4 regions of the Streptomyces sp. E11-3 genome follow, and region 3 is predicted to be linked to each of the others. Evidence: riboswitches for the same ligand, from Rfam matches in the RefSeq annotation. Region 3 holds a riboswitch; each other region holds the start of a gene.
What was found. Region 3 has a riboswitch for cobalamin ahead of U9R90_RS11115 (ribonucleoside-diphosphate reductase subunit alpha). Riboswitches for the same ligand answer to the same signal wherever they lie in the genome.
Positions count from the first base shown of each region.

Region 1: linked by a shared signal. The riboswitch ahead of U9R90_RS26110 (energy-coupling factor ABC transporter permease) and the one ahead of U9R90_RS11115 (ribonucleoside-diphosphate reductase subunit alpha) in region 3 are both predicted to bind cobalamin.
Region 2: linked by a shared signal. The riboswitch ahead of U9R90_RS23825 (cobalamin biosynthesis protein) and the one ahead of U9R90_RS11115 (ribonucleoside-diphosphate reductase subunit alpha) in region 3 are both predicted to bind cobalamin.
Region 4: linked by a shared signal. The riboswitch ahead of metE (5-methyltetrahydropteroyltriglutamate--homocysteine S-methyltransferase) and the one ahead of U9R90_RS11115 (ribonucleoside-diphosphate reductase subunit alpha) in region 3 are both predicted to bind cobalamin.

Region 1 is NZ_JAZGRL010000002.1:1,547,709-1,555,505, forward strand. Features, by position in the region: partial or broken gene U9R90_RS26105 (energy-coupling factor ABC transporter substrate-binding protein) at 312-620, opposite strand; gene U9R90_RS26110 (energy-coupling factor ABC transporter permease) at 617-1,342, opposite strand; cobalamin riboswitch at 1,372-1,559, opposite strand; gene U9R90_RS26115 (ABC transporter substrate-binding protein) at 1,636-3,237, opposite strand; gene U9R90_RS26120 (ATP-binding protein) at 3,324-5,399, opposite strand; gene U9R90_RS26125 (hypothetical protein) at 5,437-6,384, opposite strand; gene U9R90_RS26130 (arsenate reductase family protein) at 6,635-7,003, opposite strand; gene U9R90_RS26135 (hypothetical protein) at 7,145-7,429, shown strand; gene arsM (arsenite methyltransferase) at 7,468-7,797, opposite strand, start outside.
Region 2 is NZ_JAZGRL010000002.1:1,076,492-1,084,288, forward strand. Features, by position in the region: gene U9R90_RS23800 (alpha/beta hydrolase) at 1-637, opposite strand, end outside; gene U9R90_RS23805 (class II aldolase/adducin family protein) at 710-1,399, opposite strand; gene U9R90_RS23810 (lysozyme) at 1,575-2,339, shown strand; gene U9R90_RS23815 (anion permease) at 2,506-3,816, shown strand; gene U9R90_RS23820 (hypothetical protein) at 3,855-4,076, shown strand; cobalamin riboswitch at 4,307-4,441, shown strand; gene U9R90_RS23825 (cobalamin biosynthesis protein) at 4,624-5,592, shown strand; partial or broken gene U9R90_RS23830 (cobyric acid synthase) at 5,589-7,160, shown strand; gene cobN (cobaltochelatase subunit CobN) at 7,157-7,797, shown strand, end outside.
Region 3 is NZ_JAZGRL010000001.1:2,478,528-2,486,324, forward strand. Features, by position in the region: gene U9R90_RS11090 (extracellular solute-binding protein) at 1-326, opposite strand, end outside; gene U9R90_RS11095 (GntR family transcriptional regulator) at 612-1,391, shown strand; gene U9R90_RS11100 (carbon starvation CstA family protein) at 1,534-3,786, shown strand; gene U9R90_RS11105 (CstA-like transporter-associated (seleno)protein) at 3,783-3,989, shown strand; gene U9R90_RS11110 (GNAT family N-acetyltransferase) at 4,067-4,579, shown strand; cobalamin riboswitch at 4,725-4,866, shown strand; gene U9R90_RS11115 (ribonucleoside-diphosphate reductase subunit alpha) at 5,006-7,396, shown strand; gene U9R90_RS11120 (ribonucleotide-diphosphate reductase subunit beta) at 7,456-7,797, shown strand, end outside.
Region 4 is NZ_JAZGRL010000002.1:1,247,374-1,255,170, reverse strand. Features, by position in the region: gene U9R90_RS24625 (MAB_1171c family putative transporter) at 1-198, shown strand, start outside; gene U9R90_RS24620 (FAD-dependent oxidoreductase) at 195-1,658, shown strand; gene U9R90_RS24615 (YkvA family protein) at 1,733-2,047, shown strand; cobalamin riboswitch at 2,146-2,374, shown strand; gene metE (5-methyltetrahydropteroyltriglutamate--homocysteine S-methyltransferase) at 2,516-4,852, shown strand; gene U9R90_RS24605 (SAM-dependent methyltransferase) at 4,998-5,825, shown strand; gene U9R90_RS24600 (BCCT family transporter) at 6,004-7,752, shown strand.

The sequences.
Region 1 (7,797 bases), on a different contig from region 3:
TCCGAGTCCGCGCCGGGACCCTCCGCGGGGACCGACTCCGCGCCGGGCGCGGCAGCGTCGCCGGGCCCCGGCGCGGAGTCAGCGGTGCCGGGCTCGGCGCCCGAAGCGGCAGGTCCTGGGGCGTTTCGGCGGGTGGGGGCGGGCGCCAGAGACTGGTCCCCCGCCCCGCCCCTTCCCGAAAGGCCTCGCCGGCCGGGCTCACCGATGGCCTCAAACGCCGGCCGGGCTGACATTCGGTCCGATGCCGCCGACGCGCGGGCCTCGTCCTGTTTACCGATGGCCTCAAACGCCGGCCGGGCTGACATTTGGTCCGCCGCCGCGCGGGCTTCGCCCTGTCTGCGGCCTCTGCGGAGGCCGAAGTAGTACGCCAGTACGCCCGCGCCCAGTGCCGCCTGCAGGGCGAACAGGGCCGACTCGACCTCGCCCGACGGCGGTTCGTAGAGCGGGGTGAACCAGGGCTCGTAGTCGGGGTCGATCTCGGTGATCGCGCCCTCCGCCTCGCCGTCGGCTCCCGTGAACGGCTCCTCCTTGTCGTCGCCGAGGCCGAGCGCCAGGGGCAGTACCGCCAGCGCGGCCACCACCAGCAGCAGGAGGGTGTTGATCTTCGCGTTCCTGGTCATCGGGACTCCGCCTCCGTACCCTTCGCCGCCTGCGCCTGCGCCTGCGCCCGCGCCTGCTTCCGCGTCAGGAGCACGCCGAGCCGGGTCAGCTCCCCCTTGCTGGACCGCACCAGAAGGCGCATCACCAGCACCGTCAGCAGCCCTTCGCTGATCGCGAGCGGGATCTGCGTCACCGCGAAGATCGAGCCGAACTTGCCGAGCGATCCCAGGAACCCGCTGCTCGGGTCCGGGAAGGCCAGCGCCAGTTGGACGCTGGTGACGCAGTAGGTCGAGAGGTCCGCGACGAACGCGCCGCCGAACACCGCGCCCATCAGCGGCACGTCGAACCGCTTCAGGAGGCGGTAGACGCCGTACCCCGCCCACGGCCCGACGATCGCCATCGAGAAGACGTTGGCGCCGAGTGTGGTGAGCCCGCCGTGCGCGAGCAGCAGCGCCTGGAAGAGCAGGGTGATGGTGCCGAGTACCGCCATGATCGGCGGCCGGAAGAGGATCGCGCCGAGCCCCGTACCGGTCGGGTGCGAGCAACTGCCCGTGACCGAAGGGATCTTCAGCGCGGAGAGGACGAACGTGAAGGCGCCGGACGCGCCGAGCAGCAGCGTGCTCTCGGGGTTGGACCTGACCTCACGGGTCAGGGCGCGTACGCCGTGGACGACGAACGGCGCCGCCGCGGCGCTCCAGGCGACCGCGTGTACCGGTGGGAGAAAACCCTCGGCTATGTGCATGGCTGAGCAGACCCTCTCCAGCACCTCGTGGATGGACAACGCGCCTTGGCCGGTCTCCTGGCTTACGGGTCGTACCGCCCGAGACTCCGCCTTCCCGGGTACACGGAGGTACCCAGTGGCTGCCCCTGGGGGCTGGAGCCGGACTTCCCGATCACAGTGGCGAGGGCCGCATCGGCATCACACCGATTTCCCGTACACCAAGGCGTGGTGACACTAGTCCGCTGGTACCGGACCTGACAACTACAGACGACTGCGGGCCGTGACCCCCCACTTCCCGTGGGTTCTCGCGCGGTCTATGGGCAGTCGCCGTCGAAGATGCGCTCGTACGTGCGGAAGAGCTTGGCGCCGCCCTTGGCCTTGCCCTTGGGCTTCGGCTTGGCCGGGTACTCCATCACGGGCACCGGCTTGCACACCGACCACTTCTGCGTGTCGCCGGAGTCGTCGAAGCCGAACGTACCCGAGGCCCCGAGCACGCAGCTGACACAGCTGGTGCCGCCCGCGGTGTCGAGGATGCCCATGTTCACGATGGTTTCGTAGATGTCGTCCTTCGTTGGCATGACCCGAGGTTCGCCTTCCTCGGTCGTCTCGGGGTCGTTGATGTCGTTGTACGCCTGGTCGAAGGCCTCGGAGAGCACGGTGAAGGCATCCCGGTACATGATCGAGTAGCCGTCGTCCAGCGGCCGCTCCCCCAGCTTGTGCTGCTTCTCCACCGCCCCGAACTGCTCCAGGAAGGCGCCGAGCCCGTCCGGCCGCTCCTTGTGCTTTTTCTCCTCCCACCACGCGGGGTCGACCGAAGCCGCGTTCACCAGCGTGATGTTGGCGTCCCGCATCCGCTGGGTGAGCTCCGGCGTGGTGTACTCCAGGCCGAGCCCGATGCCCACCTTCAGGATGCGCAGCGGCCGGGAGCGGTCGCAGGAGGGTTCCTTCACCAGCCTGTTGATCAGGTACGGAAGGTCGTGGTCCCGACCGGCGAAGAAGACCGTGTCCGAACCGGTCACACAGACCTTCTGGGCCACCGAGGAGAAGCGGCGCGGGATTCCGGCGTCCTCTCCGGTCATGCCCAGGAAGTAGGCCCGGTTCTTGCGCAGTCCGTACTTCTTGCCGAACTCGACCTCGAACACCTCACGCAGGTCGAGTGAGTACGAGTCCGTCCGCCGGTTGTCCGCCACCAGGAATCCCCGCTTGCCCGGCTCCTCAGCCAGGTACCCGTCCAGGGCCTGCGCCAGAAGTTTGTTCGACGGAGAGGTCTTGAAGAGGTAGTCGTCCCGCATCGTCGTCCCGGTGAGGATCGGCCCGACCGAGGGGATGCTGTGCTCGCCGAGCGCCTCGACCGCGGCGAGGGTCTGCGGGGTGCTGCTCGGCATGCCGAGCACCCCGACCAGCGGTGAGTCGCCGCCCGTCATCCCGGCCAGCCGGTCCACGGCCGGGCGCCACTTGTCCAGGTCCTTGCCGTCGTTGGCCAGCAGGAGCTGGTAGTGCGGGCCCGCTTCCGCGTTGGCCTCCAGCTGGGCCGTGTAGGCGCCTGCCAGAGCCCGCCTGATCTCGACCGGGCTCATGGTGCTGCTGTCATCCGATGTGAAGGGCATCAGGAGCGCGATCCGCGCATAGGCAACGGGCGGCCTGCCGCCCTCCGGGTCCTCCCAGGCCTTCTTGACCCGGGCGTTCTCCTTCGCGACGGCGCTGATCAGGGTCTTGATCTTCGGGTCGCCGTCCAGTGAGTCGGTCGCGGTGACGCCCACGCACTCGCCGCCGACCTCCTCCAGACCGTCGCCACAGTCCTCGGGCAGCAGGGTGACGACGAGCACGCCGAGCCCGACGAGGAGTGCGAGGCACACCACCGCGGCGATGGCCTTGTCCAGCGGGCCCCAGACATGGTTCCTCCAGCGCGTCAGCATGGTTCGTCTCCCCTTACGACTGCGGCTGCGATGGTTCGATCAGGACTGCGACGGTGATGGTTCGACTACGGCTGTGACTACGACGACTACGGCTGCGGCTGTGATGGCTCGATCGGGCAGGGCCATCCGTGCCGCAGCGACACCGGCCAGGTCTGCGCGGCCCGGTTCAGTACGGCGTGGCCCGACGGGTGTTGTACGGAGAGGTACCGCAGCTCCGTACCGACGCCGTCGCAGAGGTCGTCCAGTGGCTCGGCGTACGTCTCGCGCAGGTACCAGACCGCGTGCAGCAGCCGGTTGACGGAGCGTGCGGTGGCGTCGGTGTCGGCGCGCAGGTGGTCGTGGGCGCCGCGGGCGATCTCGGCGCGCTGGTCCGTCCACTGGGCTCTCGGCGGGTGTGGTGCGGTGGTGATGTGGCGCAGGGCGCGCAGCCAGTCGGCCGCGTCCTGCTGGTCGAACCGCTCGGTCAGCCGGGTCACCACCGGGTCGGGGCCCGACGCGGCGAGGGTGTGCCGCAGGACGTCGGCCTCGTGTGCGGCGCCGAGTGCCTCGTAGTGCTCGCGCAGGACGGTGTGCGTGTGCTGCCACCGGCGGCCCTCGTCCGGGCCCCCGCGCGCCCGGTGGACCAGCAGGTCCCGCAGGAAGGGGTCGGGGACGAAGCGCGGGCGGCCGTCATCGGCCGCCTCGTCCGGGGCGGCCGTGTGGGCCGTGTTGGCCGCGTCGGCGGTCCAGTGCTCCTCTTCCAGGTACCGGGCGGCCTCGGCGGCGGGCAGCGGGGCGGTTCCGACGCCCGTCGACCGGGACGCGAGGGTGTCGGCGGCGTCGCGGTCGGGGGCCGGGGAGAGCAGCACGAGGTGGTCGCGGTGCTGGGGGTGCGGGATCAGGCGTTCCAGGAGCAGTTCGGCGACCGGGCGGTCGTCCTCGGTGCGCAGGTCGAGCAACTCATCGGGCCCGACGGTCCGTTCACCGGCCGCGCGGACGACGGCCGCGCCGAGCAGGGCGCTGCCCGCCGGGTGCCCGCGGGTGAGCGCGTGCAGGGCGGATGGCAGTTGGCGGTGCAGGGGTGCGTCGGCGCGGTCGAGCATCAGCAGGACATCGTCCAGGTCGAGCGGTGCGAGCGGGACGACGAGGAGCCCGGCCGATGTCGACGCGGGTGTGGTGCGGGACCAGCCGGAGGTGCTGAGGAGTTCGGTGAGCTGGCGGCGGGTCGCGTCCGGGTAGCGGGCGGTGGCGTCGCCGAGCCGGGTCGCGACGAGGACCAGCGGGTCGAAGGCGCCGGGGCCGGCCGCCGCCCGGTGTTCGAGGATCAGGTCGAGCAGTTGCTCACCGCCCTCGGTGTGGACGTTGTCCAGCAGGACCAGCGGCCGGGGGGTGCGGTTCGCCCGCTGCCAGCGGCCGTAGGCCCCGGCGAGGTCCTCGACGAAGGCGGCGACCAGGAGGCGTTCGACCGCGTGCCGGTAGGCGCCGCCCTGGTGGAAGCGGAGGCAGAGCCGTACCAGCGCGGCCTCGCCGTCGTCGGAGCCCGCGACGTGGCCGTGGTACCACTCGCGCACGGCGCGGGCGGGGCGGGTCTTGGTATGCCTGCGGAAGTACTGCGTGACGACGGCGGTGGCCACGGCTTCCAGGTCCTGCTGTCCGCCGGTGTGGGCCAGGCCCTCGCTGACCTCGTACGTCCAGTCCCCGCCGCCGCCGTCCTGGCCCGCCTCGTCGGCCTTCTGCAGGTCGCAGGCGACGAGCAGCCGGTCGATACGGACGCGGGCCAGGCGCCGCTCGTGGTCGCCGCCGCGGTGCCAGCTGGAGATGGCGAACAGGCCGGGGAGCAGCCGGGGGAAGCCGGTGCGGCTGAGGGCGGGCGCGAGGTCACACACCAGCTGGACGAGCACCTCCACCACGGCGGAGGTGTTCGAGGCCGGGAAACCGGCGTGGCGCGCGGGGTCGACCTCCGCCACATCGACCCTGCCTAGGGGGACGCGCCCCCGGTAGGCCTGGTCCAGGGCGTCCAGGACGGCGGTCTTGCCCATGCCGTGGCGGCCGGTCAGCAGGACGACGGGCTGGTCGCCCGGGTGTTCCTGGCGCACCAGTTCGCGTTTGGCGGGTGCCAGGCCGACGAGTCGGGGCACCAGGGCGTGCAGCAAGGGGTCGCGTGCGTACAGGTGTGGCCGCATGGTCCTCCTCTTGCCGAAAGATCAGATGGGAAACGCGTCAACCGCCGAGCAGCCTTCCCAGGGCCTGCCCTATCGCGTCGAGCGCGACCTGTCGGCCCACGGTGTCCGGGCTGTCGCCGAGCAGCCGCCTGACCCTTTCCATCAGGCCGCGCTGGCGGTCCGGGTCGGGTTCGCCGTCCGGGCCGCCGGGCCGTGCCAGGTCGTCCGCGCTGTTCAGCAGTGCTGTGCGGGACGCGTCGTCCGGGGCCAGTACGGGCGCCAGCTGGCGTATCAGGCGGGACAGTTCGGCGGGTGACAGGGCGGTCTGGATCGACTGGTGGAAGTCGCCCTGCGCGACGTTGACCGTCTCGGCCTCGATGTGGGTCTGCTGGGGGCGTTGCCGCTGCCGCGCCACGAACTCCCCGATGTCGCCCGTCTCGCTCTCGCTGAGTACGGCGTCCGTACCGAGCGAGGTGAGGGCCACCTCCGATCCGACGCCGCCCTGGAACTCCGGTCCCGTACAGGTGATCAGGCGCGAGTCGGCGAGGTAGGACAGGGCGCGGGCGACTTCGGCTCGGGACAGGGCCTCGCCGAGGAAGAACAGCTCCGCCGAGTCGAAGAAGGCCTCGATGCGCAGCGGCTGCCGGTCGGAGCGTGCGTAGATCCAGCGCAGTACGGCGCTGGTGGCGTGGCGGCCGCGCCGTACCGGGTCGGCCCTGCGGGCCTGCAGCAGCCGGGCCTCGGCCACGCCCTCGGGCAGCAGGGTCACCGTGGGGGCGTACTGCCTGGGGCCCTGTGCGCTGATCAGCTGCTGCTCGCCGAGGCGGTCCACGAGGGACCATACGGTGCTCTGCGGGATGCTCTGCCAGGTGCCGAACTCGGCGCAGTCCACGGGGAGGCCGGGGCTGCGCATGACCTGGTCCCAGACCCACAGGAGCAGGCGTGAGCGGAACCGGTCGAAGCTCTCGCTGTCGTGGTCCGGGAACGGAGGCGCTGCGGCTGACACTGTCTCAGTCCTGTTCATCCTCGGCCGACGGCTTGGGCGGGTGCCATACCCGGGCGAGCTCGCTTGCCCCCCGAAACTACACAGGTTCCACGCGCCTCACCACGGAAAGTCAAAAGGCAACTACCCTCCTTCCCCCAGGAGTTCACCGCATGCGCGTACGAATGGATCAAACGTTCTGACGACGGTGTCAGCCGTGCCGGGCGAAGGCTTCGGCGATCTCGTCGCCGAGTACCTCCGGCGCCCGCGTGCGTCAGCGTGCCAGGGCGTCGCGTACCGCCTCGTCGGTGCGGGCGACGACTGCCGTGCCGTCGTCCGCGGTGATGATCGGGCGCTGGATCAGCTTCGGGTGCGCGGCCAGCGCGGCGATCCACCGGTCGCGGACGTCCGCGGTACGCGGCCACGCCTGACGGTCCGCCAGGCCGAGGGCCTTGGCGTCGGCCTCCTGGGTGCGGGTGATGTCCCAGGGTTCCAGGCCGAGTCGGGCGAGTACGGCACGGATCTCGTCCTCGGTGGGTACGTCTTCCAGGTAGCGGCGCACGGTGTAGTCGGCGCCTTCCGCGTCGAGCAGTTTGATCGCGCTGCGGCACTTCGAGCAGGCCGGATTGATCCAGATCTCCATGCCCCAAGCGTAGGGCGACAGGTGGGGCGGACGGGGCATCAAAGGGCTTCTGGCCAGCGGCTTTTGTCAGTGCCCCGCAGTAGAATAGAAGCAGTGTTCGAGATGGTCCGCGAGGGCCTCGACCACCCCTGGAGGATGCCCATGGCCGCTGCCGTACTCACCGCGAAAACCCTGCCGATCGACCTGCCCTACATGCCCCTGGTAAAGAAGCCGCTGCCCGCCGGACGACCGCGCGAGTGGTACATCCGGCACAACCGCCGACTGAAGGCCATGCGCCTGGCCATCGCCCTGCTCGACTCCGGCGTCTACCGCGCCGAGCAGGCCGACGACCGCAGGATACGTTCCACCGCCGAGCTCGTCGGCGTCCATCCGCCGTCCGACATCACCTGCCATATGGTGCGGGCACTGATGCGCTACAGCCGCTGATCACCCACCTCCACGGCTCCGCGCCACCGGGTCGTCGCTCAACGCGGCCTGGTGGCACGGACGATCGCGGAGTGCATACGGTCGGCGACCGCGTGCGTGGCGGTGATCTCGATGCCGGTGAAGCCAGCCGCCGCCAGGCCCGCGCGGTACTCGGCGAACGACAGGGCGCCCGCGACGCACCCCACGTGGTCGCCGCGTTCGGCGCGCTGCTCGGGGGTGAGTCCGTCCTCGGCGACCACGTCCGTGACGCCGATGCGGCCACCCGGCTTCAGCACCCGGAAGGCCTCCGCGAAGACGGCGGGCTTGTCCGTCGACAGGTTGATCACGCAGTTGGAGATCACCACGTCGACGCTCGCCGACGGCAGCGG
Region 2 (7,797 bases), on a different contig from region 3:
CGCGCCACTCGGTCTCGCCGAGGTGCCCGAGACCGTCCGGGGAGCGCGGGGCGCCGAGGTCGCCGCGGTAGGCGAGGTCGAGTACCGGGAACTGCAGGCGGTGCAGGCAGTCCATGACGACCATCGGGTGCTCGCGCGTGGTGCCGAGTCCGTGGACCGTGATGACCCAGGTGTCCCGGGCCGCGGGCACGAACCAGGCGGGCAGCCCGCCGAGTTCGCCCGGGATGTCGATGTCGGCGTGGTCCAGACCGAGCGCGGTGCTCGGGTTGCCGAGGTACGTCTGCGGGGTGAGCCAGACCGTTGCCCCGGTCTCCAGGGTGCCGTGGGTGACCCGTTCCAGGCGGCGTACCACGGTGTCGGCGGGGTGCGGCGCACCGTCGAGGACGGGGCCGACCACCGCGTGGCAGCCGTCGCCGCTCAGTCCGTAGGTGCCGGGGCGCATCGAGGCCAGGGTGCGGGTGAGCTCGACCCGGTCGGTGTCCGTGGCGTGCACGGTGAGCGCTGGCTCGGTGGGCAGTGGGCGCCCCGAGGGCGCCTTGAGGGCGATGTCGCTGGCGTACCGGCCGGCCGCGACCAGGGCCGCGCCGACGCCTAGCACGGTGGAGACGGCCGCGGCCGTGGCTTTAGCAGGGCGCACGGCTCCAGTGTCGGGGCCCGGGCGCGTACCGGCCAGCGGGCGGCAGCGTTCAGGGGGATCCGACCCGGCCGGTCACCCCCGGCGCTGCTGCCCGTAGTCCCGCAGTTGATTCTCGACGGCCTGGAGCTGGTCGGGGCTGAGGGTCTTCGGGGTGTGGCCCGGAATGGCGGTCGCGGTGAGCCAGAGGTGGCAGAGCCACTCAAGGTGGGCTGTGCGGTCATAGGCCTGGTCAAGGGTGGTTCCGTATGTGACCGTTCCGTGGTTCTGGAGCAGACATCCGGTGCGGTCCCGTAGTGCGAGCAGCATGTTCTCGGCCAATTCGGGGGTCCCGTAGAGGGCGTACTCGGCGACACGGACGGGGCCGCCGAGTGCCATGGTCATGTAGTGGATCGGCGGCAGCTCCGAGACCAGCGTCGAGACGGCCGTGGCGTGCACCGCGTGGGTGTGCACCACGGCGCCCGCGGAGGTGGCGCGGTAGACCGCGAGGTGCAGCGGCAGCTCGCTGGTCGGGGTGAGTGAGCCGAGGACTCTCTTCCCTTCCAGGTCGACGCCCAGCGTGTCGTGTGGCGCGAGCCGGTCGTACGGCACGCCGCTCGGGGTGACCAGGACGATGTCCCCGACCCGTACCGACACATTGCCCGAGGTGCCGACGACCAGGCCGTCCGTCGCCGTCCTGCGGGCCGTCGCCACGAGCTCCGCCCAGGCCCGTTCGAGCGCGCCGTCCGACGGCACCCGGGTCCGTTCCCCTGTTCGACCATCCATGGGGCGATCCTGCCAGGTGAGCGGCGCGCCCGTGGTGCGGAGCCTCGGAATCCTTAGTCCTCCATATGGGCATACATGGGCGTGTGCCAACGATTGGCCGGAGATCGACGGGCATAGTGGGGATCTCGGTTAGCCTCAGGGTGATTTGTCATGCACGTCGCCATCGGGGGGAAATATGGCTCGTGATCACCATCCGTCCCGGCGCCCCAGCCGCGCCGCCCGCGCTCGCGCCCGCGCCATCGGAGCGTCGGCCGTGACCCTCGCCCTCGCGGGCACCGCCATCGCCGCGGCCCCCGCGGGCGCCGCGCCCAAGCCGCGGGGGCACGACGTCTCCTCGCACCAGAAGAAGGTCAACTGGCGCAAGGCGAAGAGCAAGGGCGCCCGGTTCGTGTACGTGAAGGCGACCGAGTCGCATACGTACAAGAACCCGTACTTTCGTCAGCAGTACGACGGCTCGCGCGAGCAGGGACTGATCCGCGGCGCGTACCACTTCGCCGTGCCGCACAAGTCGTCCGGCAAGAAGCAGGCCGCGTACTTCGTCCGGAACGGCGGCCTGTGGCGCGGCGACGGCTGGACGCTGCCGCCCGCGCTCGACATCGAGTACAACCCGTACAGCAAGAAGAAGAAGTGCTACGGGCTGAGCAAGAAGAAGATGGTCGGCTGGATCAGCGCCTTCAGCGCCGAGGTGAGGCGGCAGACCGGCCGCCATCCGGTGATCTACACGACGGCGCACTGGTGGAAGAAATGCACCGGTAACAGCCGCGCCTTCGGCACCCACCACGCCCTGTGGCTGGCCAGCTACAACTCGTCGCCCGGGCGGCTGCCCGCGGGGTGGTCGTATCCGACCTTCTGGCAGTACAGCAACAAGGGGAAGCTGCCGGGTGATCAGAATCTCTTCAACGGCTCCCAGGCGCAGTTGAAGAGGTTCGCCCGCAGCTAGCGGGCCCGCAATCCCGGCAATCCCGGCGCGGGCGCCGCCGTCGCGGCCTAAGCGGAACGGCCGCACGCCGCTCAGGTAAACCGTGGCGCCCACCCCAGTTCACCTTCCGTTCACTCAGGTTGCCTACGTTCCACAAGCCAATGACATCAAGCGATTGCCTGGGTAAATGGAACACATCACGCTGCTGCTAGCGATCGTGATCGTGACAGCTCTCGTGTTCGATTTCACGAACGGTTTCCACGACACCGCCAACGCGATGGCGACGACCATCTCGACCGGCGCGATGAAGCCCAAAGCCGCGGTGGCCATGTCCGCCGTGCTGAACCTGGTCGGAGCCTTCCTGTCCGTGGAGGTCGCCAAGACGATCTCCAAGGGGCTGGTGCAGGAGGACGGCATCCAACCTGAGGTGATCCTCGCGGCACTCGTCGGTGCCATCCTCTGGAACCTGGTGACCTGGCTGGTCGGCCTGCCCTCCAGCTCCTCGCACGCCCTCATGGGCGGTCTGATCGGCGCCACCATCGCGTCCATCGGCATCAGCGGTGTCAACGGCGGGGTCGTCGTCACCAAGGTGCTGATCCCGGCCGTCGCCGCCCCGCTGGTCGCCGGTATCGCCGCGATGATCGGCGCCCGGCTGACGTACAAGCTCGGCAAGAACGTCAGCGCGAAGACCTCGGCGAAGGGCTACCGCGGCGGCCAGATCGCCTCCGCCGGCCTGGTCTCGCTGGCGCACGGCACCAACGACGCCCAGAAGACGATGGGCATCATCACCCTGGCGCTGGTCGCTGGCGGCGCTCTCGCGCCCGGCTCCAACCCGCCGGTCTGGGTGATCGTCTCCGCCGGTATGGCGATCGCGCTCGGTACCTACCTGGGCGGCTGGCGCATCATCCGCACCATGGGCAAGGGCCTCACCGACCTCCAGCCGCAGCAGGGCTTCGCCGCCCAGACCAGTGCGGCCGTGGTCATCCTGTCCTCGTCGAACCTCGGCTTCTCGCTGTCGACCACACACTCCTGCTCCGGCGCCGTGATGGGCGCGGGCCTCGGCCGCAAGGGCGGTGTGGTCCGCTGGTCGACCGCGACCCGGATGTTCGTGGCCTGGGGTCTGACCCTGCCGGCCGCCGGTCTGGTCGCCGCGCTGGCGGAGTTCGTCGCCCGGCAGGGTGACTGGGGCGTCGCCGTCGTCGTCGCCTTCCTGATCGGTTCCTGTGCCGCGATCTGGTTTATCTCGCGCCGCCAGGTCATCGACCACACCAACGTCAACGAGGTCGACGAGAACGCCCCCGCCGCCTCCGCTTCCGCCTCGGGCGAGGCCGAGCCCGCGGGTGTCGTGACCAACGCGATCGCGGCGGTCGTCCCGCCGCCGACCGCCGCGGCCGAAGCCGCGGAGGCGGCCGCAGAGACGGCCGACGAGGCCCTGACCACCATCCCGGCCCAGGCCGCGGCGGCGTCGGACGCCGACACGCGACCCGCCCGGGTCTGATGAGCACGGCTTCGAGCCCGAGTTAAGGAAACAGCAGCATGGACATCGACTGGGAAGCCCTCGGCTCCGTCTTCGGCGTCAGCCTCGTGGCGACCGTCGGCCTGGTGGCCCTCTTCACCCTGGGCATGATCGGCCTCTCCAAGCAGGAGGAGGCCGCCGAGCAGGGCGGCTCCGCGACCCTGGCACGTACAGGCGCGTACGCCTGCTTCGCCGCCTGCACCGCGGCGGTGGCGTACGGCATCTTCATGATCGTTTCCTGACGGGAACCATGATCGCCTCCTGACGGGGGCAGCGCACTCCGCGAGCGGCGCCTCGCGACCTTCACCACGGTCGCCGGGCGCCGCTTCCGTGCGCTCCCTCAATGCTTCGGCGCGACCCCGCGAGGCCACCTCGAAGTGGTCCTCGTAACACAGTCCCTGTGCAGGTCAACGACGAGTTGACGGGCGTTCGGGGACCGTGGTGGACTGCCGGAGCCATATACGGCGGCAGGAGAGGAAGCCGGTGCGAATCCGGCGCGGTCCCGCCACTGTCACCGGGGAGCTCTCCCCCAACACCGGAAGTCACGGTCCGCGGCTGCGGATTGGAAGGCCGGGGGAGCTGCGCGTATCCGGGAGCCAGGAGACTCACGTCGCCGTTTTCCGTCGAACCAGGGCGCGGACCCTGAGTGAGGACAAAGCGCGATGCCGGGCTGCCCGTCACACATCTTGTTGAGTACCAGTCTGTTGAGTACCAGCCTGTTGAGTACCCGTGCGTGGGGTACTCACCGCACTCCAGAGGTCCTTCGAGGCGTATCGGCCGGCTGACCCCGTGCGTGCCGATCGTGTTCTCGCGTACGGCGCCACCGCGGGCCTGCTCGGCGATCTGCTGCTCGGCGATCCGCGCCGCGGCCATCCGGTCGCCGCGTTCGGCCGTGCGGCGGGCTCCGTCGAGCGCCTGCTGTGGCGTGACCACCGCGGCTGGGGTGCCCTGCACACCACGGTGTGCGCTGGTGGTGCCCTGGGCGCCGCCGCGCTGGCTTCGCGCGCCCTGCGCCACTCCCCCGCCGCTTCTGTCGCGCTGACCGCCGCCACGACGTGGGCCGTCCTGGGCGGTACGTCCTTGGGGCGTGAGGCGCGGGCCGTCGGCTCCGCGCTGGAGGCCGGGGACCTCGACGTCGCCCGGGAGCGGCTGCCGCACCTGTGCGGGCGCGATCCGCAGGCGCTGGACGGTCCCGGTATCGCGCGGGCCGTCGTCGAGTCGGTCGCCGAGAACACCTCGGACGCCGTGGTCGGCGCGCTGGTGTGGGGTGCCGTCGGCGGCGTGCCTGGCCTGGTCGGATTCCGGGCCGTGAACACCCTGGACGCGATGGTGGGCCACAAGTCGGCGAAGTACCGGCGCTACGGGTGGGCTTCGGCCCGCCTCGACGACGTGGCCGGATGGCCGGGTGCCCGCCTGACCGCCGCCCTCGGAGTCGTCGCGGGCGGCGACCCGCGCGGCGCGCTGCGCGCCTGGCGGGCCGACGCGAGCAAGCACCCGAGCCCCAACGCGGGCCCGGTGGAGGCCTCGTTCGCCGGGGCGCTGGGCGTGCGGCTCGGCGGAACACTGTCCTACGGCGGACGGGTCGAGCACCGACCGGTACTCAACACCGAGGGCCGGACGATCGAGGTCGGGGACATCGAGCGGGCCGTACGGCTGTCGCGGCGGGTCGGCGCGCTGGCGCTGGGCGCGTCCGTAGCCGGGCGGCTCGGGGCGGCGGCGCTGCGCCGCCGTACGCGACGACGGGGAGGGGCATCGTGACGCCGACACCGCGGACAGGTCGTGGGGGCGGGCTGCTGGTCGCCGGGACCACGTCGGACGCCGGGAAGAGCGTGGTCACCGCGGGCATCTGCCGCTGGCTGGCGCGCAAGGGCGTGTCCGTCGCGCCCTTCAAGGCGCAGAACATGTCGCTGAACTCGTTCGTCACACGCGAGGGCGCCGAGATCGGCCGCGCCCAGGCGATGCAGGCACAGGCCGCCCGTGTCGAGCCCACCGCGCTGATGAACCCGGTGCTGCTCAAGCCCGGCAGCGACCGCTCCAGCCAGGTCGTCCTGATGGGCAAGCCGGTGGGCGAGATGAGCGCGCGCGGGTTCTTCGGGGGGTCTGGGGGGTCGTCCCCCGGGTGAGGGCTGCACGGGGGCCGTCAGGAAGCCCTGCTCGGCACGGTGGTGGAGTGCCTGGAGGAGCTGCGGAGCTCGTACGACGCGGTGATCTGTGAGGGCGCGGGCAGTCCCGCCGAGATCAATCTGCGGCGTACCGACATCGTGAACATGGGGATCGCGCGGGCGGCCCGGTTCCCGGTGGTGGTGGTCGGGGACATCGACCGCGGTGGCGTCTTCGCGTCCTTCTTCGGTACGACGGCGCTGCTCAGCGGCACCGACCAGGAGCTGGTCGCCGGGTATCTGGTCAACAAGTTCCGCGGCGATGTGTCCCTGCTCGAACCGGGCCTGGAGATGCTGCGCCAGCTCACCGGGCGGCGGACGTACGGTGTGCTGCCGTTCGCGCACGGGCTCGGCATCGACGAGGAGGACGGGCTGCGGGTCTCGCTGCGCGGCGCCGTGCGCGAGTCGGTGGTCGCTCCGCCGGTCGGCGACGAGGTGCTGCGGGTCGCCGTGTGCGCCGTACCGCTGATGTCGAACTTCACCGATGTGGACGCGCTGGCCGCCGAACCCGGCGTGGTGGTGCGGTTCGTGGACCGGCCCGACGAGCTGCATGACGCCGATCTGGTCGTGGTGCCGGGCACGCGGGGCACGGTGCGCGCCCTGGAGTGGCTCAGGGAGCGCGGTCTCGCGGACGCGCTGGCGCGCAGGGCTGCCGACGGCCGCCCGGTGCTGGGAATCTGCGGCGGCTTCCAGGTGCTCGGCGAGCACATCGAGGACGAGGTCGAGTCCCGCGCGGGCGCTGTCGAGGGGCTCGGACTGCTGCCGGTCCGGGTCACGTTCGCGCGTGAGAAGACCCTCGCCAGGCCGGTCGGCCAGGCGCTGGGCGAGCGGGTCGAGGGCTACGAGATCCATCACGGTGCCGCTCGGGTGGAGGGCGGCGAGTCCTTCCTGGACGGCTGCCGGGTCGGCTCCGTGTGGGGGACGCACTGGCACGGGTCGCTGGAGAGCGACGGGTTCCGGCGCGCCTTCCTGCGCGTGGTCGCGGCCGCCGCAGGGCGCCGTTTCGTGCCCGCGCCCGACACCTCGTTCGCCGCGCTGCGCGAGGAGCAGCTCGACCGGCTCGGCGACCTCATCGAAGAACACGCGGACACCAGTGCGCTGCTCAGCCTGATCGAGACCGGCGCTCCGTCCGGTCTCCCGTTCATCGCCCCGGGGGCACCTTCATGACCGTCCTGCTTCTGTCCACCGCCGATACGGATCTGCTGGCGGCCCGCGCGTCGGGCGCGCCGTACCGGATCGGCAACCCGACCCGGATCGACGTCGCGACCGAACTGCCCGCGCTGCTCGACGGGGCCGAGATCGCCGTCGTACGCCTCCTTGGTGGCAAGCGCGCCTGGGAGGACGGGCTCGCCGCGCTCAAGGCGTCCGGTGTCCCGACCGTGCTGCTCGGTGGCGAGTCGGTGCCCGACGCGGAGCTGATGGCCGAGTCGTCGGTGCCCGCGGGTGTGGTCGCCGAGGCGCTGCGCTATCTCGTCGAGGGCGGAGCGGGGAACTTCGTCGAGCTGGCCCGGTTCCTGTCCGACACGGTGCTGCTGACCGGTCAGGGCTTCGCCGAGCCGCAGAAGATGCCGGAGTTCGGGGTGCACGGCGCCTACGCGCGCGTGGCGGGCCGTCCCACCGTGGGTGTGCTGTTCTACCGGGCGCACGAGCTGTCCGGGAACACCGCCTTCGTGGACACCCTCTGCGAGGCGATCGAGGCGCGCGGCGCCAACGCTCTGCCGGTGTACTGCGGTTCGCTGCGCGGCGCCGATGCCGGGCTGTACGAGATCCTCGGGCAGACGGACGCGCTCGTCGCCACGGTGCT
Region 3 (7,797 bases):
GTGGCCGCGTAGCCGGCGGTCTGGGTGTTACCCAGCTCGATGACATCCGGCGGGGTGTCCTCGGAGAGGGCCGTGGTGACCTTCTCCTGGATGCCGTTCCACTTCTGTTCCTCGACCTTGACCTTGACGCCCTCGTGCTTGGCCTCGAACTCCTTGTTGACTTCCTTGATCCACGCCTCGGGCGCCGACCCGTCCATCACCCAGACCTTGAGGACCTTGTTGCCGTCCTTGTCCGTGGCACCGCCGCTGTCGCTGTCGCCGCCACAGGCCGCGACACCGGTCATCATGGCCGCCACACCGACTGCCATTACGAGCTTGCGCTTCATGTCACCCTCCTCAGGGAAACCAGCAACCCCCCTGCCCACCGCGGTGACATACGCGAAGTACTGCCCGTGGGGCCGGGACGTGGTCTTTAATGGTTTAGACCAGTACCGGGAGCTTGGCCTAGACCTTTAGGGGTGTCAAGGGTGTATAAGAGGGGTCCCAGATCCCGTTATCGGACCGACACCTGAGCGAGGTCGACCGGTCCGGGGCGGGCCGTGCCACCATGTGAGCCGCAACAGACGGAGGAGCCGGTGACGGCAGCAGCACAGCAGCCTGGAAGGCAGAGCATGGGTACCGAGACCGGCAAGCCCCAGGCGACCGCCCCCGCGGGCGAGCCCGCGAGCGCCACGCGCACCGCGCGCGTCCCCAAGTACTACCGCCTCAAGCGGCACTTGCTGGACATGACCGAAACCCTGCCGCCGGGCACCCCGGTGCCGCCCGAGCGCACCCTGGCCGCGGAGTTCGACACCTCGCGCACCACCGTGCGCCAGGCCCTGCAGGAGCTGGTCGTCGAGGGCCGCCTGGAGCGCATCCAGGGCAAGGGCACGTTCGTGGCCAAGCCCAAGGTGTCCCAGGCGCTGCAACTCACCTCCTACACCGAGGACATGCGGGCCCAGGGACTCGAACCCACCTCGCAGCTCCTGGACATCGGCTACATCACCGCCGACGACACCCTGGCCGGGCTGCTCGACATCTCCACCGGCGGCCGGGTGCTGCGCATCGAGCGGCTGCGCCTGGCGAGCGGTGAGCCGATGGCGATCGAGACCACCCATCTGTCGGCCAAGCGCTTCCCGGCGCTGCGCCGTTCGCTGGTCAAGTACACCTCGCTCTACACGGCACTGGCCGAGGTGTACGACGTACGCCTCGCGGAGGCCGAGGAGACCATCGAGACCTCGCTGGCCACACCCCGCGAGGCCGGACTGCTCGGCACCGACGTCGGACTGCCCATGCTGATGCTGTCGCGGCACTCGCTGGACGCCGCGGGCAGCCCGGTGGAGTGGGTGCGCTCGGTGTACCGCGGCGACCGGTACAAGTTCGTCGCCCGGCTGCAGCGCCCCCTCGACTGAGGGGTTACCCGGACCGGGGCCACCGCCCTAGATTTCCTGCCCGTGACGTGGGTAACACACGCCACAGGTGAACAGGTGATCTAGGGGACGGGAGCGCCATATGGCTGGGACAGCACCACCGAAAACCGGACAACGGCCGCGCATGACACCGAAGTCGGTGGCGATCTGGACAGCGGTCGCTCTCGTCGGCGCCCTCAGCTGGGCGATGCTCGCGCTGTCCCGAGGCGAAGAGGTCTCGGCCGCCTGGATGGTGGGCGCGGCACTCGGCTCGTACGCGATCGGGTACCGGTTCTACGCCAAGTTCATCCTGTACCGGGTACTCAAGGCGGACCGGACCCGGGCCACCCCTGCCGAACGCCTGAACGACGGCGTCGACTTCCACCCGACCGACCGGCGGGTGCTGCTCGGCCACCACTTCGCGGCCATCTCCGGGGCGGGCCCGCTGGTCGGCCCGGTGCTGGCCGCGCAGATGGGATACCTCCCCGGCACCATCTGGATCATCGTCGGCGTGATCTTCGCGGGCGCGGTGCAGGACATGGTGGTCCTGTTCTTCTCCACCCGCCGCAACGGCAAGTCGCTGGGCCGGATCGCCCGCGAGGAGATCGGCCCGATCGGCGGCATCGCCGGTCTGCTCGCGGTCTTCTCCATCATGATCATCCTGATCGCGGTGCTGTCCCTCGTAGTGCTCAACGCCCTGGCCGAGTCGCCCTGGGGCACCTTCGCCACCGCGCTGTCGATCCCGATCGCCCTGTTCATGGGCATCTACATGCGCTGGATCCGGCCGGGCCGGGTCGCGGAGGTCTCGCTGCTCGGCGTCGGGATGCTGCTGCTCGCCATCGTGGCGGGCCGCTGGGTCGCCGAGTCGAGCTGGGCCGGCGCCTTCACCCTCGACAAGTCGACCCTGGTCGTCTGGCTGGTCATCTACGGCTTCGTCGCCTCCGTACTCCCGGTGTGGATGCTGCTCGCACCGCGCGACTACCTCTCGACCTTCATGAAGATCGGCACGATCGGGATGCTGGCGCTCGGCATCCTCTTCACGCTGCCGGGCATGAAGATGGACGCCGTCACCGACTTCGCGGGACGCGGCGACGGGCCGGTCTTCGCGGGCTCGCTCTTCCCGTTCGTCTTCATCACCATCGCCTGTGGCGCCCTCTCCGGCTTCCACGCCCTGATCTCCTCGGGCACCACGCCCAAGATGATCCAGAAGGAGACCCAGGTCCGCATGGTCGGCTACGGCGGCATGCTGATGGAGTCCTCGGTCGCCGTGATGGCGATGATCGCGGCCTGTGTCCTGGACCCAGGGCTCTACTTCGCGATGAACGCCCCGCCGAACATCATCGGCGCCGATCTGCAGACCGTCTCCGACACGATCACCGGCTTCGGCTTCTCCATCACGCCCGCCGACCTGGCCGCGGCCGCCCAGGACGTGCACCTGGGCGAGGACGGGCTCCTGTCGCGCACCGGTGGCGCACCCACCTTCGCGCTGGGCGTCGCCAGCATCTTCTCGGGCGTCATCGGCGGCTCCGGCATGATGGCGTTCTGGTACCACTTCGCGATCATGTTCGAGGTGCTGTTCATCCTCACCGCGATCGACTCCGGCACCCGCGTCGGCCGCTTCATGCTCCAGGAAGTCATCGGCAACACCCAGCCGTTGGTCGGCAAGGCGCGGCAGGCATCCTGGATGCCCCGGGGCCTGGGCAGGGCGCTGGGCAGGACCGAACCCGTACTCGGGAAGTTCCGCGATGTGGGCTGGCTGCCCGGCGTCTATCTCACCAGCGCCCTGGTGGTGCTGGCCTGGGGCTACTTCCTCTGGGTCGGCGTCCATGACCCGCTCGGCGGGATCAACCAGCTCTTCCCGATCTTCGGTATCTCCAACCAGCTGCTCGCCGCGGTCGCCCTCACGGTCTGCACGGTCATGCTGATCAAGTCCGGGCGGCTCAAGTGGGCCTGGGTGACGGGTGTCCCGCTCGCCTGGGACGCCGTCGTCACCCTCACCGCCAGCTGGCAGAAGGTGTTCTCGGACGACCCGCGCGTCGGCTTCTTCAGCCTGCGCTCCGCGACCCAGGACAAGATCGACTCCGGGGACTTCAGCGGCAAGGAACTCGCGGACCTGGAGACGATCGTCACCAACACCACGGTCCAGGGCACCCTTTCGGCGGTGTTCGCACTGCTGATCGTCGTCGTGATCGCCGACGCCGTACGGGTCTGTGTGAAGGCCATACGGAACCCGCAGTCGGCGGAGCTCAAGGAGGCCCCGTACGAGGAGTCCCAGATCATCGCCCCGGACGAACTGATCGCGACGCCGGAGGAGAAGGCCCAACTCGCGGCCGCGGGCCTGGGCCCCGGCGGCGGCATCCCCGAGCAGCGCCCCGACGAGCCGGAGCCGGTCCGGTGAGCGCGACCGCCGCGCCACGCGGGGCACTGGCCCGACTGTGGTGGTACGTACGCGAGTTCACCGGCGAGAACGCCTACGACCGCTATGTCGAGCGGGCCCGCCACGAGCATCCGGACGCCCCGGTGCTGTGCCGCGGCGAGTTCGAGCGGCGGCGCACCGACGGGCACGGGCGCGATCCCCGCGAGGGCTTCCGCTGCTGCTGACCCCATGACAGCGGGCCGCCGGTTTCCCTGGGGAAAACCGCGGCCCGCTGTCAGCGCCGTACGGCACACTGCGAATCATGGACTTCCAGATCAGACCGGCACGGGCCGAGGAGTACGAAGCACTGGGCGAGCTCACCGCACAGGCCTATCTCCAGGACGGCCACCTGGACTTCGGCGCCGAGGACCCGTATCTGCACACGCTGCGCGACGTGGCCTCGCGCGCGGCGAAGGCCGAGGTACTCGTCGCCGTGGACAGCGGCGGGCCGACGGGCGCGGCGCCGCTCGGCGGGGTGACCTTCGCGGTGGCCGGGACTCCCCTGGCGGAGATAGCCAGGACCGGCGAGGCCGAGTTCCGGATGCTCGCCGTGGACCCGGCCGCGCGCGGCCGGGGTGTGGGCGAGGCGTTGGTGCGGGCCTGCCTGGAGCGGGCGCGGGCCGCGGAGTGCACCGGCGTCGTGCTGTCCACTCAGGCCTCGATGCACTCGGCACACCGGATCTACGAACGGCTTGGCTTCGTACGGACACCGGACCGCGACTGGGAGCCCGTACCCGACCTGGTCAGCCTCCTCACCTACGCGCTGGCCTGGTAGCGCGACGGCCCGTGGCGTGGCTCGGCAACCCGTGACACCGCGGCCCGTGGCGTGGCTCGGCAACCCGTGACACCGCGGCCCGTGGCCTAGCGCGCCCCACCCTACGCAGGGACACCGCGACACAATATGTGGGGGGTCCCGCAACCAACGAACCCCACATGTATGCTCGTGCTCGCTGTCGCCGCAGGGGAATCCGGTGCAAATCCGGAACTGTCCCGCAACGGTGTACTGGTGCGCTTTTGCGTACCCGCTCAGTCCGAGGTCCTGCCGACAGCGCACTCGTACCGTCCGGTCCGGGTGCCGATACGTCCGGGCCTCGTGGAATGGGCTGGTGGACGCGGAGCGCGGTGGCCCGGCACGGGTGCCCGCGCCCGTCTCCCCCGCCGCTCCCCGCGGGCCCCGCGCCGAGCGAGGGAGTGCTCCACCGTGACCATCGCGCCAGCCGATCCTGTCTCAAGGGTTGCCGAGCGGGTCGAAGACGCCCCGGGCACCGCACTGCTGCGGACCCTGACCGACTTCACCGCCGACCTCCCCGACACCGACCCGGGCAAGGTCGCCGCCGCCGCGCTGCGCGGCCGGCACGCCGGATCGGACGAGGCCGAGCTGCGCTCGCTCGCCACCGAGGCGGCCGCGGGCCTGATCGGTGACGACCCGGCGTACGCGCGCCTGGCGGCCAGGCTGCTGACGGTCACCATCGCCAAGGAGGCAGCCTCGCAGGGGGTTGTCACCTTCTCCGACTCGGTCGCCACCGGACACCGCGAGGGCCTGATCGCGGACCGTACGGCCGAATTCGTACGCACCCACGCGGCCCGCCTGGACGCGCTGATCGACACCGGCGCCGACGACCGCTTCGGCTACTTCGGACTGCGGACGCTGCACAGCCGCTATCTGCTGCGCCACCCCGTCACCCGCCAGGTCATCGAGACCCCGCAGCACTTCATGCTCCGGGTGGCCGCAGGCCTCGCCGAGGACCACTCCGACCGGGCCGTGGACGAAGTCGCCGCGCTGTACTCCCTGATGAGCAGGCTCGACTACCTCCCGTCGTCGCCGACCCTGTTCAACTCCGGCACCCGGCACCCCCAGATGTCCTCCTGCTACCTGCTGGACTCGCCGCTGGACGAGCTCGACTCGATCTACGACCGGTACCACCAGGTGGCGCGGCTCTCCAAGCACGCGGGCGGCATCGGACTCCCGTACTCCCGTATCCGCTCCCGCGGTTCGCTGATCCGCGGCACCAACGGCCACTCCAACGGCATCGTGCCGTTCCTGCGCACCCTCGACTCCTCGGTCGCCGCGGTCAACCAGGGCGGCCGCCGCAAGGGCGCCGCCTGTGTCTACCTGGAGACCTGGCACGCGGACCTGGAGGAGTTCCTGGAGCTGCGCGACAACACCGGTGAGGAGGCGCGGCGTACGCACAACCTCAACCTGGCGCACTGGATCCCGGACGAGTTCATGCGCCGGGTCGAGTCGGGCGGCGACTGGTCGCTGTTCTCGCCCTCCGATGTGCCGGAGCTGGTCGACCTGTGGGGCGACGAGTTCGACGCGGCGTACCGCAAGGCCGAGGCCCAGGGACTGGCGCAGAAGACCATCCCGGCGCGTGACCTGTACGGCCGGATGATGCGCACCCTCGCGCAGACCGGCAACGGCTGGATGACCTTCAAGGACGCCTCCAACCGCACCGCCAACCAGACCGCCGAGCCCGGCCACACGGTCCACTCGTCGAACCTGTGCACCGAGATCCTGGAGGTCACGGACGACGGCGAGACGGCCGTCTGCAACCTGGGCTCGGTGAACCTGGGCGCGTTCGTGGTCGAGGGGGACGACGGGACGGGCGACATCGACTGGGAGCGGCTGGACGCCACCGTCCGCACCGCCGTGACCTTCCTGGACCGGGTCGTCGACATCAACTTCTACCCGACCGAGCAGGCCGGGCGCTCCAACGCCAAGTGGCGCCCGGTGGGCCTGGGCGCGATGGGCCTGCAGGACGTCTTCTTCCAGCTCCGCCTGCCCTTCGACTCCCCCGAGGCCAAGGCCCTCTCCACCCGCATCGCCGAGCGGATCATGCTCGCCGCGTACGAGGCGTCCGCCGACCTCGCCGAGCGAGGCGGCCCTCTCCCGGCCTGGGAGAAGACCCGTACCGCGCGCGGCGTGCTGCACCCCGACCACTACGGCGTACAGCAGCACTGGCCCGAGCGCTGGGCCGCACTGCGCGAGCGCATCGCCACGACCGGCATGCGCAACTCGCTGCTCCTGGCGATCGCGCCGACCGCGACCATCGCCTCCATCGCGGGCGTCTACGAGTGCATCGAGCCGCAGGTCTCCAACCTCTTCAAGCGCGAGACCCTCAGCGGCGAGTTCCTCCAGGTCAACGCCTACCTGGTGCAGGACCTCAAGCGGCTCGGCGTCTGGGACGCACGGACCCGCGAGGCGCTGCGCGAGGCCAACGGCTCGGTGCAGGGCCTGGATTGGGTACCCGACGAGGTCCGGGCGCTGTACCGCACCGCGTGGGAGCTGCCGCAGCGCGCGCTGATCGACATGGCCGCGGCCCGTACGCCGTACCTCGACCAGTCGCAGTCGCTGAACCTGTTCCTGGAGACGCCGACCATCGGCAAGCTCAGCTCGATGTACGCGTACGCCTGGAAGCAGGGCCTGAAGACGACGTACTACCTGCGCTCCCGCCCGGCGACCCGCATCGCCCGCGCCGCGTCCGGCCAGTCGGCACCGGCCGCCGCCCCCATCCCCGTACAGGCGACGCCCGAACCCGACGCGGTCGCCTGCTCCCTGGAAAACCCCGAATCCTGCGAGGCCTGCCAGTGACGACCCCCGCATCCGAGAAGAACCTGCTCGACCCGGGCTTCGAACTCACCCTGCGCCCCATGCGCTACCCGGACTTCTACGAGCGCTACCGGGACGCCATCAAGAACACCTGGACCGTGGAGGAGGTCGACCTCCACTCCGACGTCACCGACCTCGCCAAGCTCTCCCCCGGCGAGCAGCACATGATCGGCCGCCTGGTCGCCTTCTTCGCGACCGGCGACTCGATCGTGGCGAACAACCTGGTGCTCACCCTCTACAAGCACATCAACTCCCCCGAGGCGCGGCTGTATCTGTCGCGGCAGCTCTTCGAGGAGGCCGTGCACGTCCAGTTCTATCTGACGCTGCTGGACACCTATCTGCCCGACCCGGACGACCGTGCGGCCGCCTTCGCCGCCGTCGAG
Region 4 (7,797 bases), on a different contig from region 3:
GCCGGACCGTCGTCGACCGGATCGCCCCCCGCCGGAGCGTCGTCGCCCGGACCGTCGTCGACCGAACCCGCATCGGCCATCGCCGCCGGTGCGGGCGCCGGTCCGAGGTCCCTGGCGAGGGTGTCCCGCGCCCTGCGGTCCCCGATTGTCGCCGCGGCCCGTCAGGCGGCGGCCAGTACAGAGAGCAGCCCACGATGAGCCGATCCCCGTCCCTGCCCACCGGACACTCCGGCCGGCCGCGCCGTGCTGTAGTGGTGGGCGGAGGGCTGGCCGGAATGCTCACGGCCGCCGTCCTCGCCCGTGCGACCGACGCGGTCGACGAGGTCATGGTCATCGAGCGTGACACGCTCCCCGAGGGCCCCCGCGCACGCAAGTCCCTGCCCCAGGCCCGGCACACACATCTGCTGTGGTCCGGCGGCGCCCGCGCCTTCGAGAGCCTGCTGCCCGGCATCACCGACCGGTGGCTGGCCGCCGGAGCCCGCCGCATCCCGCTGCCCACCGGCCTGGTCACCATGACGGCCCAGGGCTGGATGCGCCGCTGGTCCGAGATGCAGTACGTGATCGCCTGCTCCCGCGACCTGCTGGACTGGGTGGTCAGGGAGCAGGTGCTGCCCCTGCCCTCGGTCACCGTCCTCGAACGCACCGACTTCCTGGGCCTGGTGGGCGGCCCCGACCGGGTCACCGGCGCCCGCGTACGCACCCCAGAGGACGGCGAGCAGATCCTGCACGCCGACCTGGTCATCGACGCGAGCGGCCGCGGCTCGCAGGCTCCGGCATGGCTGGAGGCCCTGGGCGTGGGCCCCATCGAGGAGGCCGAGGTCGACTCCGGCCTCGTCTACGCGAGTCGCGTCTACCGAGCCCCGGAAGGCACCGAGGACTTCCCCATCGTCAACGTCCAGTCCGACCCGCGCGTCCCGGTCCCAGGGCAGACCGCGACGATCGTCCCGGTCGAGGGCGCCCGCTGGCTGGTCACCCTCTCCGGCACCCGAGGCGGCGAACCCACCCGTGACCCGGCCGGGTTCGAGCCCTTCGCCCGCTCCGTGCGGCACCCGGTCGTCGGCGAACTGATCTCGCAGACCACACCGTTGACCGACGAGGTGACCCTCTCCCGCAGCACGGTGAACCGGCGCCGCTACTTCGAGAAGGCCAGGCACTGGCCGGAGGGCTTCATCGCGGTGGGCGACGCGGTGGCCACATACAACCCGGTCTACGGACAGGGCATGTCCGTGGCAGCTCAGGGCATCACCGCCCTGCGCGACCAGCTCGCGTCCGGGCCGTCGGCGTACGATCGGCTGCGCGCTCCGGGTCTGGCCCGCCATGTGCAGCGGGCCATCGGCCGCAGAGCCGCCTTCGCCTGGGAACTGGCGACGTCGCAGGACATCCTCTACCCCGGCGCCAAGGGCAAGCAGCCCCCGGCCGCCGCGAAGCTCCTGAATCGATATGTCGACCGCTTCATGGAGACCGCAACCGACCGCGCCGTGGTCGCCCAGGCCCTCTTCGACGTGATGACCATGTCGGCGCCGCCGACCGCCTGGGTACACCCGGACATCGCCGTCGCGGTGATGCGAGGACGCGGCAAGCCCCCGCTCCAGGGCCCGCCCCTGACCGCCGACGAGCTCAAGGCCGCCGCCTCAGGACCGCCTGCCTCCGGGCTCTGACCGGCCTACGCCGATCGGGTTCCGGGCCCGCCTCCCCGGGGATGCGGGCCCCGGCAACGGGAATGAGAAGGGGGATGAGTACCGAACTGAAAGTCATCGCGGCGGTCGTGGGCCTCATCCTGCTCACCACCGTCGTGCTGGTGATCGTCCTCCTGGTCCGTCTCGTACGGGCCCGCAAGCTGCTGCGCGACGCGGGCGTCCCGCTGGAGAACAAGCTCGCCTTCTGGGGCGCGCTGCTCTACGTGATCTCCCCGGTGGACCTGCTTCCCGACCCGATCCTCCTCGACGACATCGGGGTGCTGCTGCTGGCCCTGCGCTCCCTGCACAACGCCAAGGACGCCGCGGGAGCCGCCGGGCGCGCGGCGCCGCCGCAGATCGTACGACGGTAGGCGGTGCCGCCTGGCGATGAAGTCGCCGCCCGCGTAGGTGTCTTGGAGCGCACTCCCACGCAAGCCGGCAGCGGTACGGGTACGCTGGCGGACGCAGCTGGTTCGCCCCGTCCGCCAGGCGGGATGCGTCGCAAGAGGGAACCCGGTGGGAATCCGGGACTGCCCCGCAGCGGTGAGTGGGAACGACCGCCGTCACACGCACTGGGTCCGACGAAGGGCCTGGGAAGCGACGGCCAGTAGAAGCCTGCGTGCGCGTCCGTACGACACCGTACGAGTGCTGACGCGACGCGACGACGCAGGCGTGCCCGCGAGTCCGAATACCTGCCACTGCCCGTACCCCGCAGCGGGGTGCGGTCCAACCGGGACCTCGTGGGCGGGTTCGCGGCGGCAGGGCTCCCACCGCGGTGCGGTGCCCTCTCCTTCGCGTACGCGCCGTGAGGTCCGACCGGACTCGCGAAGGAGAGTTCCGTGGATCGACGACCTGCCACCGTGCCGCCCCTGGCCACCGTGTACGGCTACCCGCGCCAAGGCCCGCGCCGCGAGCTGAAGAAGGCCATCGAGGGCTACTGGGCCGGACGGCACACCGCCGAGACCCTGCACACCACCGCCGCCGAACTGCGCCGCGACACCTGGCGCACGCTGACCGAAGCGGGCATCGACGAAGTGCCCACCGGCGACTTCTCGCTGTACGACCACGTCCTGGACACCGCCGTCATGGTCGGCGCGATCCCCGCGCGGCACCGCGCCGCCTGCGACACCGACCGGCTGGACGGCTACTTCGCCATGGCCCGCGGCACCCAGGACGCGCCGCCGCTGGAGATGACCAAGTGGTTCGACACCAACTACCACTACCTGGTCCCTGAGTTGGGCCCCGACACGATTTTCACCGCCGACTCCGCCAAGCAGCTCGCCGAGTTCCGCGAGGCCACCGCGCTCGGGTACACCGCACGCCCGGTCCTGGTCGGCCCCGTCACCTTCCTGCTGCTCGCCAAGCCCGCGGACGGCGCCCCCGCGGACTTCCAGCCGCTGACGCTGCTCGACCGGCTGCTGCCGGTGTACGCCGAAGTCCTGGCCGACCTGCGGGCCGCGGGCGCCGAGTGGGTGCAGCTCGACGAACCCGCCCTGGCGCAGGACCAGCCCCCGGCCGTACTGAGCGCACTGCGCCGCACCTACGGGGACCTCGGCATCCTCGCCGACCGGCCGCGGCTGCTGGTCGCCTCGTACTTCGACCGGCTCGGTGACGCGCTGCCGGTGCTCGCCCAGACCCCCGTCGACGGCCTGGCGATGGACTTCACCGGGCCCGCCGCCGCCAACCTCGACGCGCTGGCCGCGGTCGGCGGGCTGCCCGGCAAGCGGCTCGTCGCGGGCGTCGTCGACGGCCGCAACGTGTGGCTGAGCGACCTGGGCAAGGCCCTCGCGACCCTGGCCACACTGCTCGGTCTCGCCGACCGGGTCGATGTCGCGCCGTCCTGCTCGCTGCTGCACGTACCCCTGGACGCCACGGCCGAACGCGACCTCGACCCGCAGGTCGCCCGCTGGCTCGCCTTCGCCCGGCAGAAGACCGACGAAGTGGCGACCTTGGCCCGCGGCCTGGCCGAGGGCGTCGACGCCATCGCGCCCCAACTCGCCGCGAACCGGGCCGCCCTGGCATCCCGTACCGCCTCCGCCCTCACCCACGACCCCGCCGTACGGGCCCGCTGCACGGCCGTCGCCGACCGTGACACCCGCCGCCCGCAGCCGTACGCGGAACGCGCGGTCGCGCAACAGGCCAGGCTCGGCCTGCCCGACCTGCCCACCACCACCATCGGCTCCTTCCCGCAGACCCCCGAACTGCGCACCGCCCGCGCCGACCTGCGCACCGGCCGCATCGACCAGGCGGCGTACGAGGAGCGGATCGCCGCCGAGATCCGGGACACCGTCACCTTCCAGGAGAAGGCAGGGCTTGACGTCCTCGTACACGGCGAGCCGGAACGCAACGACATGGTGCAGTACTTCGCCGAGCAGCTGACGGGGTATCTCGCCACCCGGCACGGCTGGGTCCAGTCGTACGGCACCCGCTATGTACGCCCGCCGATCCTGGCCGGGGACGTGTCACGGACCGAGCCCATGACCCTCAGGTGGACCGGCTACGCCCAGTCCCTCACCGGACGGCCCGTCAAGGGCATGCTCACCGGCCCGGTGACCATGCTGGCCTGGTCGTTCGTCCGTGACGACCAGCCGCTCGCGGACACCGCACGGCAGGTCGCCCTCGCCCTGCGCGACGAGGTCGGTGACCTGGAGTCGGCGGGCACGGCCGTGATCCAGGTCGACGAACCCGCCCTGCGCGAGACCCTGCCGCTGCGCACCGCCGACCGGTCCGGGTACCTGGCCTGGGCCACCGAGGCGTTCCGCCTGGCCACGTCGGGCGTACGCGCGGACACCCAGATCCACACCCACATGTGCTACGCCGAGTTCGGCGACATCCTCGCCGCCATCGAGGAGTTGGACGCCGACGTCATCAGCCTGGAGGCCGCCCGCTCGGGCATGCGGATCGCCGATGAACTGGCCGCCGCCGGATATCCGCGCGAGGTCGGGCCCGGGGTGTACGACATCCACTCGCCGCGCATCCCCGCCGAGGACGAACTCGCCGACCTGATCGCCCGCGCCGTGCGCGCGGTGCCCGGGCGCCGCCTGTGGATCAACCCGGACTGCGGTCTGAAGACCCGCGGCTGGCAGGAGGTACGCCCCGCGCTGGAACGCATGGCGGAAGCAGCCCGCCGCGCCCGGGGCGACCTCCCCGGTGCCTCCGCCGAGGCGGTCGGCTGACGTTCGCGTAGCGGCAGAGCGGGGGCGCACCTCATGCCGGGTGCGCCCCCGTCCGCGTACGCCTCCGTGCGCGTGCCCCCGTCGGCGTACGCACTGACCTCCGTGCCAAGATGCCTCGCACACACAGGAGTTGGGAAGGAGCCAGATGACCGACGAGGCACAGGGCAACGCCGCCACGCGCGACGCCCGCGACCGTATCGACACCAGCAGGCCGCACACCGCCCGGATATGGAACTACTGGCTGGACGGCAAGGACAACTACCTGGTCGACCGCGAAGCCGGAGACCAGATCCGGCAACTCCACCCCGGCATCGGCGACTACGCCCGCGCCGACCGCCTCTTCCTCGGCCGTTGTGTGCGGTACCTGGCCGGGGAGCTGGGCATGCGGCAGTTCCTGGACATCGGCACCGGACTGCCCAGCGCCGACAACACCCACGAGGTGGCGCAGCGGGTCGCGCCCGAATCCCGGATCGTGTACGTGGACAACGACCCCCTCGTCCTCACCCACGCCCGCGCGCTGCTCACCAGCACCCCCGAGGGCCGGACCGACTACCTCGACGCCGACCTGCGCGATGTCGACGCCATCCTGGAACGCGCCGCGCGGACCCTCGACCTGACCCAGCCCGTCGCGCTCGTCCTGCTGGGCGTGGTGATCTTCATCGACGACGACGCGGAGTCCTACGGTGTCGTACGCCGCCTTCTTGACGCCCTGCCCAGCGGCAGCCACCTGGTGCTCTCGCACACGATCACCAGCCCGGCGATGCCCGACGTGGACCGCGCCGTGGAGTTCTGGAACGAACACGGCACCCCGAAGCTGACCCAGCGCACCCCGGAGCAGATCACCCGCTACTTCGACGGACTGACGTTGCTGCCGCCGGGCGTGGTGTCCTGCTCGCGGTGGCGCGCGGACGGAACCGAGGACGGGGAGCCCGAAGAGGTGGCCATGTTCGGCGGAGTCGGCCGCAAGGCCTGATCGGCCTGGCCGCACGGATACGTGTGTCCTGTGGCGGATACGTGCGCCAAGGGTTGACGTCCGCTCCGTTTTCGTTCAGTGATGAAGCTGTGATGTGTGTCGAGGACCGATGAGGGCAGGTGCGTCGGGTAGTTAAGAGAATTGTCAAAGATCACCGAAGATAAGGCTTGGTATCTGAGTGACTGGGGATCAGGTGGCAAGTCCACCGAGTGACGAGCAAACGGGCAGGAAGCCAGACGCGCCGTCCATCGCTCCGTGGGTGTTCCTGCCCGCCGCGGGGATCATCTTGGCCTTCGTGTTGTACGCCACGATCTTCTCGGACAACGCGAAGAAGGTGATCGGCGACATCAACACGGAGGTCGTCGGCGGTGTCGGCTGGTACTACACGGCCATTGTCGCCGTCTTCGTGGTCTTCTCCCTCTGGGTCGGCATCGGGCACTTCGGTGACATCAAGCTCGGAAAGAACGAGGACAAGGCCGAGTTCAGCCTGGGCTCATGGCTGTCGATGCTGTTCGCCGCCGGTATGGGCATCGGTCTGGTCTTCTGGGGCGTGGCGGAGCCGCTGACCCACTTCGCCGCACCCCGGCCCGGAGTCGGCGATACGCCGGACCAGGAGACCGTCAGTCAGGCGGCCGAACAGGCCCAGCAGTCCCTGGTGCAGACGTTTATGCACTGGGGCTTCCACCCCTGGGCCATCTACGTCGTGGTCGGCCTGGCCATCGCCTACGCCGTGCACCGCAAGGGCCGCCCGGTCTCCATCCGCTGGGCACTCGAGCCGATCCTCGGCGACCGGGTCAAGGGCGGTCTGGGCAACACGATCGACGTGATCGCGATCGTCGGCACCCTCTTCGGCGTGGCGACCTCCCTCGGCCTCGGCGTGATGCAGATCTCCGCCGGACTCGAATTCCTCGACTGGGTCGACGACCCCAGCACCACCACCCAGGTCGTCCTGATCGCCCTGATCACCCTCGTGGCCACCATCTCCGTGGTCACCGGTGTGAAGAAGGGCATCAAGTGGCTGTCGAACCTGAACATGGGGCTCGCCGCCTCGCTGATGGTCTTCGTGCTCATCGCTGGTCCGACGCTCTTCCTGCTCAACGAGTTCGTCACGTCCATCGGCGCCTATCTGCAGAACGTCGTCCAGCTGTCCTTCGACACCGGCGCCATGCAGGGCGACGCGGGCGAGGCCTGGCAGAGCGGCTGGACCACCTTCTACTGGGGCTGGTGGATCTCCTGGGCACCCTTCGTCGGTATCTTCATCGCGCGTATCTCGCGCGGCCGCACCGTCCGTGAGTTCGTACTCGGCGTACTGCTCGTCCCGACCCTGCTCACCTTCTTCTGGTTCTCCATCTTCGGTGGCGCCGGTCTGTACCGCGAGATGTTCTCCAGCGGCGGCATCATGAGCTGGAGCGACAAGGACGAGGTATTCAGCGTCGACACGAACAGCGCGCTGTTCGCGCTGCTCGACACCCTGCCCGGCGGTGCGTTCATCGCCGGTGTGGCGATTCTGCTGATCGTGCTCTTCTTCGTCACCTCATCCGACTCCGGTTCCTATGTGGTCGACATGCTGGCCAGCGGCGGCGACCCCAACCCGCCGAAGTGGAGCCGGGTCTTCTGGGCCCTCGCCGAAGGTGCCGTGGCGGCCGCATTGATCATCGCGGGCGGGTCCGACTCGCTGGTAGCCCTCCAAACCATGGCGATCCTCATCGCCCTGCCGTTCAGCTTCATCATGCTGGCCATGTGTTACGCGACGATCAAGGAGTTCCGCCGAGAACGCGCGGTCTATCTGGCCCATCAACGCCGGGTCCAGACGCAGGAACTCACCGAGAAGGTCGCCGCCGCGATCGACGCCGGTAACGGTGGCAACGGCGGCAGTGACGATGGCGCCAGTGACGATGTCGGCGGCAGCGGAGGCAAGACGCTCTAGCCGACCGTCCCACCCAAAGGTGTCCGGTTCATCGGGGCATACCGC